Regions from separate parts of the Pseudofrankia saprophytica genome, predicted to be linked through region 3. Evidence: riboswitches for the same ligand, from Rfam matches in the RefSeq annotation. Region 3 holds a riboswitch; each other region holds the start of a gene.
The links. Region 3 has a riboswitch for cyclic di-AMP ahead of FRCN3DRAFT_RS0207295 (transglycosylase family protein). Riboswitches for the same ligand answer to the same signal wherever they lie in the genome.

Region 1: linked by a shared signal. The riboswitch ahead of FRCN3DRAFT_RS0218280 (C40 family peptidase) and the one ahead of FRCN3DRAFT_RS0207295 (transglycosylase family protein) in region 3 are both predicted to bind cyclic di-AMP.
Region 2: linked by a shared signal. The riboswitch ahead of FRCN3DRAFT_RS56170 (C40 family peptidase) and the one ahead of FRCN3DRAFT_RS0207295 (transglycosylase family protein) in region 3 are both predicted to bind cyclic di-AMP.
Region 4: linked by a shared signal. The riboswitch ahead of FRCN3DRAFT_RS0203785 (peptidoglycan-binding protein) and the one ahead of FRCN3DRAFT_RS0207295 (transglycosylase family protein) in region 3 are both predicted to bind cyclic di-AMP.

The regions. Positions count from the first base shown of each region.
Region 1 covers NZ_KI912266.1:4,379,539-4,381,726, reverse strand. Annotated here, with positions in the region: gene FRCN3DRAFT_RS0218280 (C40 family peptidase) at 1-1,008, opposite strand, end outside; cyclic di-AMP (ydaO/yuaA leader) riboswitch at 1,027-1,222, opposite strand; gene FRCN3DRAFT_RS49635 (class F sortase) at 1,845-2,188, opposite strand, start outside.
Region 2 covers NZ_KI912266.1:3,307,202-3,309,389, forward strand. Annotated here, with positions in the region: gene FRCN3DRAFT_RS0213770 (class I SAM-dependent methyltransferase) at 1-216, shown strand, start outside; gene FRCN3DRAFT_RS56170 (C40 family peptidase) at 339-1,073, opposite strand; gene FRCN3DRAFT_RS56175 (hypothetical protein) at 1,066-1,323, shown strand; cyclic di-AMP (ydaO/yuaA leader) riboswitch at 1,385-1,551, opposite strand; gene FRCN3DRAFT_RS0213780 (BlaI/MecI/CopY family transcriptional regulator) at 1,860-2,188, shown strand, end outside.
Region 3 covers NZ_KI912266.1:1,725,775-1,727,962, forward strand. Annotated here, with positions in the region: gene FRCN3DRAFT_RS0207290 (DUF3151 domain-containing protein) at 1-125, opposite strand, end outside; gene FRCN3DRAFT_RS0207295 (transglycosylase family protein) at 193-942, opposite strand; cyclic di-AMP (ydaO/yuaA leader) riboswitch at 944-1,122, opposite strand; gene FRCN3DRAFT_RS0207300 (transglycosylase family protein) at 1,761-2,188, opposite strand, start outside.
Region 4 covers NZ_KI912266.1:857,288-859,475, forward strand. Annotated here, with positions in the region: gene FRCN3DRAFT_RS0203780 (substrate-binding domain-containing protein) at 1-138, opposite strand, end outside; cyclic di-AMP (ydaO/yuaA leader) riboswitch at 726-907, shown strand; gene FRCN3DRAFT_RS0203785 (peptidoglycan-binding protein) at 914-1,660, shown strand; gene FRCN3DRAFT_RS0203790 (hypothetical protein) at 1,814-2,188, opposite strand, start outside.

The DNA of each region.
Region 1 (2,188 bases), 2.7 Mb from region 3:
ACCGGTCTGCGGAGCGGCCCACATGTAGCCGTTACCGGCGTAGATGCCGACGTGGTAGATGTTGCCCGGGCTGCCGTAGAAGATCAGGTCGCCGGGCTGCTTGCCCGACTGGGCGACGTGCGACGTGGCCCAGTACTGCGCCTCGGCGGTCCGCGGCAGGTTGCGGCCCAGCTGCTTGAAGACGTACTGGACGAGGCCGGAGCAGTCGAACGAGTACGGGCCCTCGGAGCCGTAGACGTACGGCTTGCCCTTCTGCAGCGAGGCGAGGTAGACGGCCTTCTCGCCGATGGAGCTGCCCGGGATGACGGACGGGACGCCCGTGTCGAGGTAGTCCGAGGCCCTGCGCTGCTGGATCGTGATCGTGGTCGCGCCGGCCACCGAGGGCCGCAGCGAGCTGCCGCCGTCGAACACGGCGGTGAGCGTGGTGGTCGACAGCAGCCGGGCGGTGATGCTCGCCTGGCCCTGGTCGTCGGTGGTGAGAGTGGTGGTGGCCTGCCACTTCGGCCCGTCCACCACGACGATCTTCACCTTCTGGCGGGCCAGCGGCGAGCCGTCGAGCGCCTCCGTCGCCTTGACGGTCAGTACGACCGGGGCGTTGGGCTGGACGGTGGTGTGGTCCGCGGTGAGCGCCAGGTTCGTGAAGACCGGGCCGGAGTCGGCCAGCGCCCCGGCGAGACCGCCGGAGCCGGAACCTCCGGCCAGGGCGCTGCCCAGGCCGCCGGAGCCGCCCTCGCCGTCCCCGCCCCCGAGCGCCGCGCCCAGGGCACTCGCCTCGTAGGTGGTGCTGTTGCTCTGCGGGTTCGTGTCGACCGTCGAGGGCGAATCCTGGGACGGGACCGTCGCGGCGAACGCGGCGGTGGACACGGCGAGCGTGCCGGTCGTGAACGCGGCGATCGTGCTGACCCGGCGGGGCTGGTTGCCGTTGCGCCGGCGGGCCCCGCTGGGAGCGCCGTCCGTGCGATGCCGACCGCGCACCAGCTCGTCCCAGTCGTCCGGGAGCCAGGCCATGCCACGACGGGACAACGCGCGTCCTTCCCTGACGCCTGCGAGGTCAGCTGTCGGGTTCGGGCAGGGTTCACGCTGCCCGGCCGCCTTGCGGCCGCTTCACCCCGAGGGCGCGGCCGAATGTCGGCGTTGCCCGGTGGACGTTGGGTCCCCCGCTCCTGCCCCGGCGTGTCGGAGGGGACGTCAGACCAGGGGCAGGACTCGGCGTTTGGCCTGGCGGTTTGTTGCCTTAGGTGAAGAATGTTGCACCGCTGACCATAGTCGATCCCCCAGCGGGGCCTCCAACCACCATAAACACAACAATTGGACACCCGGCCGCGCGTTTCGATGAGATGTCCACCTCGTTCCGGTCTGTTCTGCACATGCGCCCTGGCCAGGAGTAACCGGCGTCGGCACGGCGCGAAGACCGGCGACTCCACGCCAGCGCGGGCGCAGTGGTTGATGTCTCGTTGCGTCGACTGAGAGAAATCGACCATCAGGCGACGCCCAGCCCAGGGCCGCCGGGACTTTAGTCCCGATGCGCGCTAGAGACCAAAGTCCCTAGCGGGCGAGCGGGGCGAAACAGACGTGCGCCGCCGCGACATCGCCACACCCCGCGATCACCCCGTGGGGGCAGGCTCTTCCCCACACGCCCTACACCAAAGAGCCGCCGCCCGACGAAGATCACCAAGCCGGGGTCGGCGCGTCAACAGCGTTGACTATCTTGTCTACCGGTGCGACCGGCCGCCGCGACCGCGGCATCACGATCAGCCCGACACCGGCGGACAGGCAGCGGACGACCGACGCGGACGGCGGACAGGCCGGCGAAGAACGAAGGAGGCGCGGCGGGGGCGGCGCCGTCAGCCGGATGGGCGCGGCGTGACGGCGGCGGACGGCCCGACGGACGCGGACGAGGCCGGCGGGGGCAGCGCCGTCCCGGCCGGCGGGGATCCGCCCGCCGCGCTCGTGGACGCGGTGGGCGCCACGGCCGCGGAGGTGGTCGCTGGCGGCGTGGGCGGGCCCCCAGGGGGCGACGCGGCCGACGGGACGCCCGTGGGCGGCGGCACGGCCGCGGGAGCGACACCGAGCGGCGCGGCCGGGGAACCCTGGGCGGGTGGGGCGACCGGCGCGGGTGGGGCGACCGGCGTGGGGATGGCGTGGCCGTACACGACGAGGTTGTCCAGATAGTGGTGCGTGTGCTCGT
Region 2 (2,188 bases), 1.6 Mb from region 3:
GCCGAAGATCTCATCACGCCGCTGTGGGCGAAGGGCGGTGGTGGCTGCCACCCGAACCGCCGGACGGCCGAGGCCATTCGCGCCGCCGGCTTCGCCGTCGAGGAGATCGCCCGGTTCACCTTCCGACCCCTGCGGTTCCTTCCGTCGACCGCCCACATCCTCGGCCGCGCCCAGCGGCCACTCGACGACACAGCCGCAGGCCACCAGGCGCAGTAGACCGGGTACGAGGCCGGATGACCGCATCGTGAGGACCGATCGCCGACGCGTCCTTGCTCGGATGCCGCCGCGGGTGCCCGCGGGCCGGACGGTGGGACCGGCCCACGGGCACCCGTCTGGTCCTACCGCACCCTGCCGACGTAGTAGGACGAGGTCCAGATGGCCTCGAGCTTGACCACGTCACCGCTCTTCGGCGCGACCCAGATCTTTCCGTCGCCGGCGTAGATGCCCTCGTGGTAGATCGACCCCGGCTCGCCGAAGAAGATCAGATCCCCTGGCTGTTCGGAGCCGCGCGAGATCCGGGTCGTCGCCGCGAACTGCTGGTCGGTGGTGCGGGGCAGCGTGATGCCGAGCTGCTTGTAGACGTACTGCACCAGCCCCGAGCAGTCGAAGTCGTACGGCCCCTCCGCCCCGTACACATATGGCTTGCCGGCCTGTAGTGATGCCAGGTACACCGCCTTCTCCCCGATCGTCGTCGCGCCGGTGGGCGCGTCGGCGATGGTCTCGCCCGCGGGCCCGCGGGCGGCGGCCGGGGCGGCGGTCGCGGGCGGCGCGGGGCGGACGCGGACGACCGCGGCGTCGGAGGTCGCGGCGTCCAGCTCCGGGCCGCCCGCGAATGTCGCCCTGATCTGGGTGGTCGTCAGGACCCGCGCCGCGTAGCTGGCGTAGCCGCCCGCGTCCGTGCGTAGTGCTTTGAACGTCGTCCAGCCGGTCGGGAACAGTGCCTGGACGAGGATGTCCTGGTCCGCGAGGGCACCGCCGCCTCGGGTGGTGAGCCGGAAGCCGACCTCGACCGGCTCGTCGGCGTTCACCGTGACGTCGGGGACGGCCGGCGTCAGCGAGACCGCCGTGCGCACGTGGAGAGAGACCGGCAGGGCCGACCCGGAGGTGGAGGCCGCAGCGGGAGTCGTCTCGGTGCCCAAGGCCGCGCCCAGGGAGTTCGCGGTGATCCTGTGCGCTCCGGTGTCCGTGTCCGCTGCGCCGGGGCCGAGAGAGCCAGCCAGTGCCACCCCGGACACGGCCACGGTGCCCGTGGTGATCACCGCGAAGGTGGCGCGGCTCGAAGTCCGAGCCAGCAGCGTCCCCGAGCGGGCGCGGGCGCGGTGACGACCGCGCCGGGCCGTGGCGGGACTCCGTTCGGACGTTTGTGGTTCGCGTGCCTGCACGTGAAACCTTTCCCAGACGCCTGCGAGGTGAGCTGTCGGGTTCGGGCTGGGAGCCCGGCCGGCCGTGTCGAACACGCCCGGCTTCACCCCAAGGGCGCCGCCGGAGGGATGCGGCGCCCGGTGGAACGTGGTTCCCCCGCTCCTGCCCCGGCTGCGTCGGAGGGGTATCGCCGGACCGGGGGCAGGACTCGGCGTTCGGTCCGACGGCGATAGCGGGCACAGCCTAACAACTACACGCCATAGTAGGTCGCGTGGGGTGGATGGCACCGGCCGCGGCCATCGGAACTGCTCGGACCACAAACCCCCGCAGCCGACAGCCGCCGGACGTCGGTCCGAGGTCCCTTGGTGTTTTCGTGAGCGCTTCCCCCGATGGCGGCCGATCCGCCCGGTCGACGGCCGCCGAGCCGTGACACCATCGCAACGTCCGGAGACGCGCTCCGGCACACTCCGCATGGGCGGGCGGGTGATGGAGGCGGAATGGAGCTGTTCGGCGACCTCGAGGCCGAGGTGATGGACCGGATGTGGGCACGCGTGGAAGCCGCCACCGTGCGCGACATCCTGGAGGAGCTGCAGCAGGCCCGTCCCCTCGCCTACACCACGGTCATGACCGTGATGGATCGGCTCTTCCAGAAGGGCTGGCTCACCCGGGAGCGGGTCGGCCGCGGGTACGTCTATGCCACGACGCTCACGCGCAGCGAATACACCGCCCGGCAGCTGAACGAGGTGCTGTCCGGCACCGACAACCCGGGGATGGCGCTGCTGCACTTCGTCCGGTCGATGGACGCCGCCGAGGCCGAGGCGCTGGG
Region 3 (2,188 bases):
GGGAACCGGGCGGCCACGCGGCTTGCGGCCTCACCCGCGGCGAGCGCCGCCGATGCGGGGTCGACCGGCAGCAGGGTGGCTGGTGGTCCGCCCATGAGATCGGGCCGTCCGGACGGAGTCGTCATGCCCCAACCGTAGACGGCGCGGCCCCCCGGCCACGGACCGGCCCGCGCGCGGCGTCCGAGCCGTGCGTCAGCCCTGGACGGTCGCCTTCCAGAGGTTCTCGCCGACGACGCCGGGCTCGCCGTCGCTGACCCCGGTCAGGTACGAGTAGAGCGCGGCGACGCCCTGCGACTGCGGGCCGAACTTGCCGTCGACGGTGAGCGAGAAGCTCTGGTCGCGCATCTGCTGCTGCCAGACGTAGGCGTCGGCGCGCACCTTGCCGCCGTCGGCCGTGGAGATCGTGCCGTGGAAGCCCGACTGCTGGACCTCGGAGCGGGCCCGGTCGAGCGTCATCGGAGGCTCGGCTGGCTGGACCGCCTGTTGGACCGAGCCGCTGGACGCGGACGACGAGACGCCGCCGACCGGCCCGTTGTTGGTCAGGCCAAGCTTCTTGGAGCAGGCCGGCCAGGGGGACCAGCCGCGGGAGTTGTAAAGCCGGTATGCCGCTTCGTCCTGAACGGCCGGGGCCGCCTCGCTCGGCAGGCCGGAGTAGCCGAGGCCCTGCCAGGTGCGCTTGTCGAACTGGTAGGCGCCGTAGAAGCCGTTGCCGGTGTTGATCGAGTAATTGCCGCCGGACTCGCACTGACGCAACCGGGCGAAGTCGTCCGGGGTGGCGGCGCCGGCCGGTATCGCGGTGACCGCGAGGCCGCTGCCCACGAGCGCCGTGACCGCGCCGGTGGTACGCAGCAGGCGGGCGGTCGACGACGGGCCCTGCGGGGCACGGTGCCGGCCTCCCGTCCTGGAGGCGGACCGGGCGTCACCGGACTGCTCAGACGGCATGTCGATCCCTTCCCTGCGCCTGCGGGGTGAGCTGTCGGGTTCGGGCTGGGAATGCCCGGCCGGTGTCACCTCGCGCGTCGCCCGCGGCGTCGCGCCCAGCTGACCGGCTTCACCCCGAGGACGTGACTGTCGTCCCGTCCGGAAGTGGGTCCCCCGCTCCTGCCCGAGCGGATCGTGCCCCGCGGCAGCGGGGCCATCTCCACACGCGGGTGGGGGCAGGACTCGGCGTCCGCCCGCGCGACTCACCCAGGTCGGATGAGTAGCACCGGACTGTAGCGAGTCGTCATCCTTCGCCGCAAACCGGGGTCACCCCAACGAAAGGGACGACCCCGGTTCGCGACTGTTCCGGCGGTGGCGCCAGCCACTCGCTGACGCCGCCCGACCGGCACGCCGGCCGGCGGCCACGCGATCATGATGAGGCTCGCGCGGCCTTCGACTCTGTGGCCGGCGCGACGGCACGGCGGCGAGGCAGCGACCGTCGTCGCCGCCAGATCCCCTCGCCCCACCGACCAACCGGCGGGCCAAGGCCGCACGCCTCCGACTGGCGGCCGGAGACGGGGTGGGAAAGGGGTCCCGTCGCCAGCGTGGGCAGCGGTCGGTGGGGGCCGATCGCGGCGAGGTTCCAGTGGCGGCGGGTCGACTGACCTCGCGGGGCCGGCCCGGGAGGGAGGATCCGGGCGGGTGGCCCAGGCCGAGGCTCCTGCCCGGGATCGGTGTCAGCCGATCCCCGGGAGTTCCGTCAACGACGGGCAATGGCAAAGCCCCGCGTGACGGGAGGCCTCGGCGAGAAGGTCAGCCGGGCGGTGACGCCTGACGGCTCAGGCGAAGGTGGCGGCCCAGGTCCTCTGGCCGACGACGCCGTCGACGGCCAGGCCCTTGGCCCGCTGCAGCGCGCGGGCGGCCTCGGCCGAACGCGGCCCGTAGTGCCCGTCGGCGGCGAGGGAATAGCCGATCTTGTTCATCTGGGCCTGCCAGGACTGGACGTCGGCGCGGTACTGGCCGGCCAGTGCCGTCGTGAAGGGCAGGTGCGCCGTGGTCGAGGAGATCGGCTGGGCCACGAGAGGCGCTCTGGGGGCCGACCGGGAGGCCTGGCCGGCGCCGGCGGAGCTCGCGCCCGGGGCGAGCTGGTCCGGACCCATCCCGCGGCCGCATTCCGGCCACTGGCCAAAGCCGGAGCGCTGCGCCAGCCGCAGCGCCGCCTCGTCCTGAACCGCCGGTGGCGCGGCACTCGGCAGCCCCGAATATC
Region 4 (2,188 bases), 870 kb from region 3:
CTTGGTGTTCAGGTGGACCCGGTAGCTGACGATCCGGCGCTGACGGACATAGCGGTCGATCAACCAGACGGCGAGCGACACCACCAGCGCCGCGGCCGAGAAGAACGTGCCCAGGTTGTCCGCGGTGGTTTCGAACACCTGGACAACGCTCCAACCCGCGGATCGACTACCCTCCGCATCGGCTTCGGTGCGGAGGCGATTTTTCGGACCAAACATACTCAATCGGTACGTACCGGCGTCAGGATTCCCCTCGACAGTTCACGCCCTGTTCACGAGTTCGGATCTCCCGACCGGCCTCGACAGCCGACGGGCAGTCGTCACCCGATGTGACCTCGACCACGGCTTCCCAACGGCTGGAACACGTCGTGACGGGCGATTGCTCGATCGGAGGGAAGTTCGGCGGGATATTACGCGGCGCATCAGATCTGCGTCGCTCGCGATAAGCATCATTCGGTAAGGGTGGCTGTTGGAAACCGTTGAGCGACATTGATTCGCGCGACAACGGCTCCTTGTTCCCCGAATTTTGCAACAATTGATGTGACGCTGGTCACAGCTAGTTGTTGACAAGCGCGTTGCCACAGGGCTTTACACGCAGCGTGACAGCCTTGCCGGACATCTGCCCAGTTCGCCCGCTTGTGACTACACCCGGTAGCTAGTTACGGTTGCTCCGCTCGCAGCAAGCAGCGATCCGGACGCCGAGTTCTGCCCCCGGATCGGTGCCCCCTCCGAGAACATCGCCAGGGCAGAAATGGGGGAACCACGTTCCTCCGGGCTCGCGCCACCCAGCGCGAGCCCTTGGGGTTAAGTCGGCCATTCAAAGGCGCTTTTCAGCGCGCCCAAAAATAGCCGGCCGGGCTTCCCGGCCCGAACCCGACAGCTAACCTCACAGGCGTGCGGGAAAGATTTTCGCAGAATGCTCAAGGGTCGTCATCGCAAGCAGAGTGCTTTCCGCCGCCGCAGTTCGGCTGTTGTCGCCGCCGGCGTCGTAACCGCCACCGCCGGCGCCGCCGTCTTCGCCGGCGCCGCTCCGGCCAGTGCCGCGTCCAGCGTCTCGGACTCCCAGATCGCCGCCTACGCGCATTCCGCGGGCCTGGACAGCTGCCGCGTCAGCCTCGCGACCTGGGTCGCGATCGCGCTGGCCGAGTCCGGCGGCAACGCCTACGCGCACGCCACCGTCGGCGAGGACTCGCGCGGCCTGTGGCAGATCAACATGCGGGCGCATTCCGGCTGGGTCGGGAGCCGCAACCTCTACGACCCGGCGACCAACGCGTGGGCCGCCACCCAGGTTTGCAAGGGCTCCGGCCCAAGCGCCTGGACCACCTACACCACCGGCGCCTACCGGAACTACCTGTCGCGTGGCTATGCCGCCGCGAACGCGGTCGGCAGCGGGACGGTCTCCGCCGCCCCGGCCGCCCTGGCCAAGGCCGCGCCCGCGATCCCGGCGAACGCCTGGTACCTGTCGCAGGCGGCGAACCACAGCGTCTACCTGGACGCGGTCCGCCAGTTGCAGCAGAAGCTCGGGAGCCTTGGCCACGTGGTCGCGGTCGACGGCTACTTCGGCCCGCAGACCTCCAGCGTCGTGCGCGCCTACCAGGCCGCCCACGGCCTGCTGGTCGACGGCGTCGTCGGTCCGCAGACCCACAAGGCGCTGTTCGGCTAGTCAACGCCGACCAGCAAGACCCTCCCGCGTCTCTTCCCCCCACCGGACGCGGGAGCCCCGGAACCGCCCTGATCTCTCCCTCCTGTCGAGGTCAGGGCGGTTCCGCTTGTCGCGGCCTACGTCCGCTCCGGCCCCTGGTCGGTCAGGTCGCTCTCAGGCCGCTCTGCCGCCGCCGGCCCGCGTCATGACGACCGTCCCGTCCGGGTCACCCTCCGCGTACGACTCATAGCGCAGGCTCAACGAACCCGATCCCTGGAGCGTCAGGGTGATGTCCTCGTCGGTGCATTCGGTGTCGCCCGGCTGCACCGCCTCGTGCACGCGGATCGACGAGCCGTCACCGACCTCGATCAGGGTCACCGTCTCGGTGCAGGCGCCCGGGTACGTCGTCGCGCCGACGACGTCACCCACCTTGCCGTCCTTGAGCTCCAGGGACATCTCGGAGCCACCGTGCGTGCCGTACCAGGTTCCGAGGAAGGCGCTCGGCACCGTGGTCCCGGTTCCGCTCCCGCCCCCGTCATGGTTGACCAG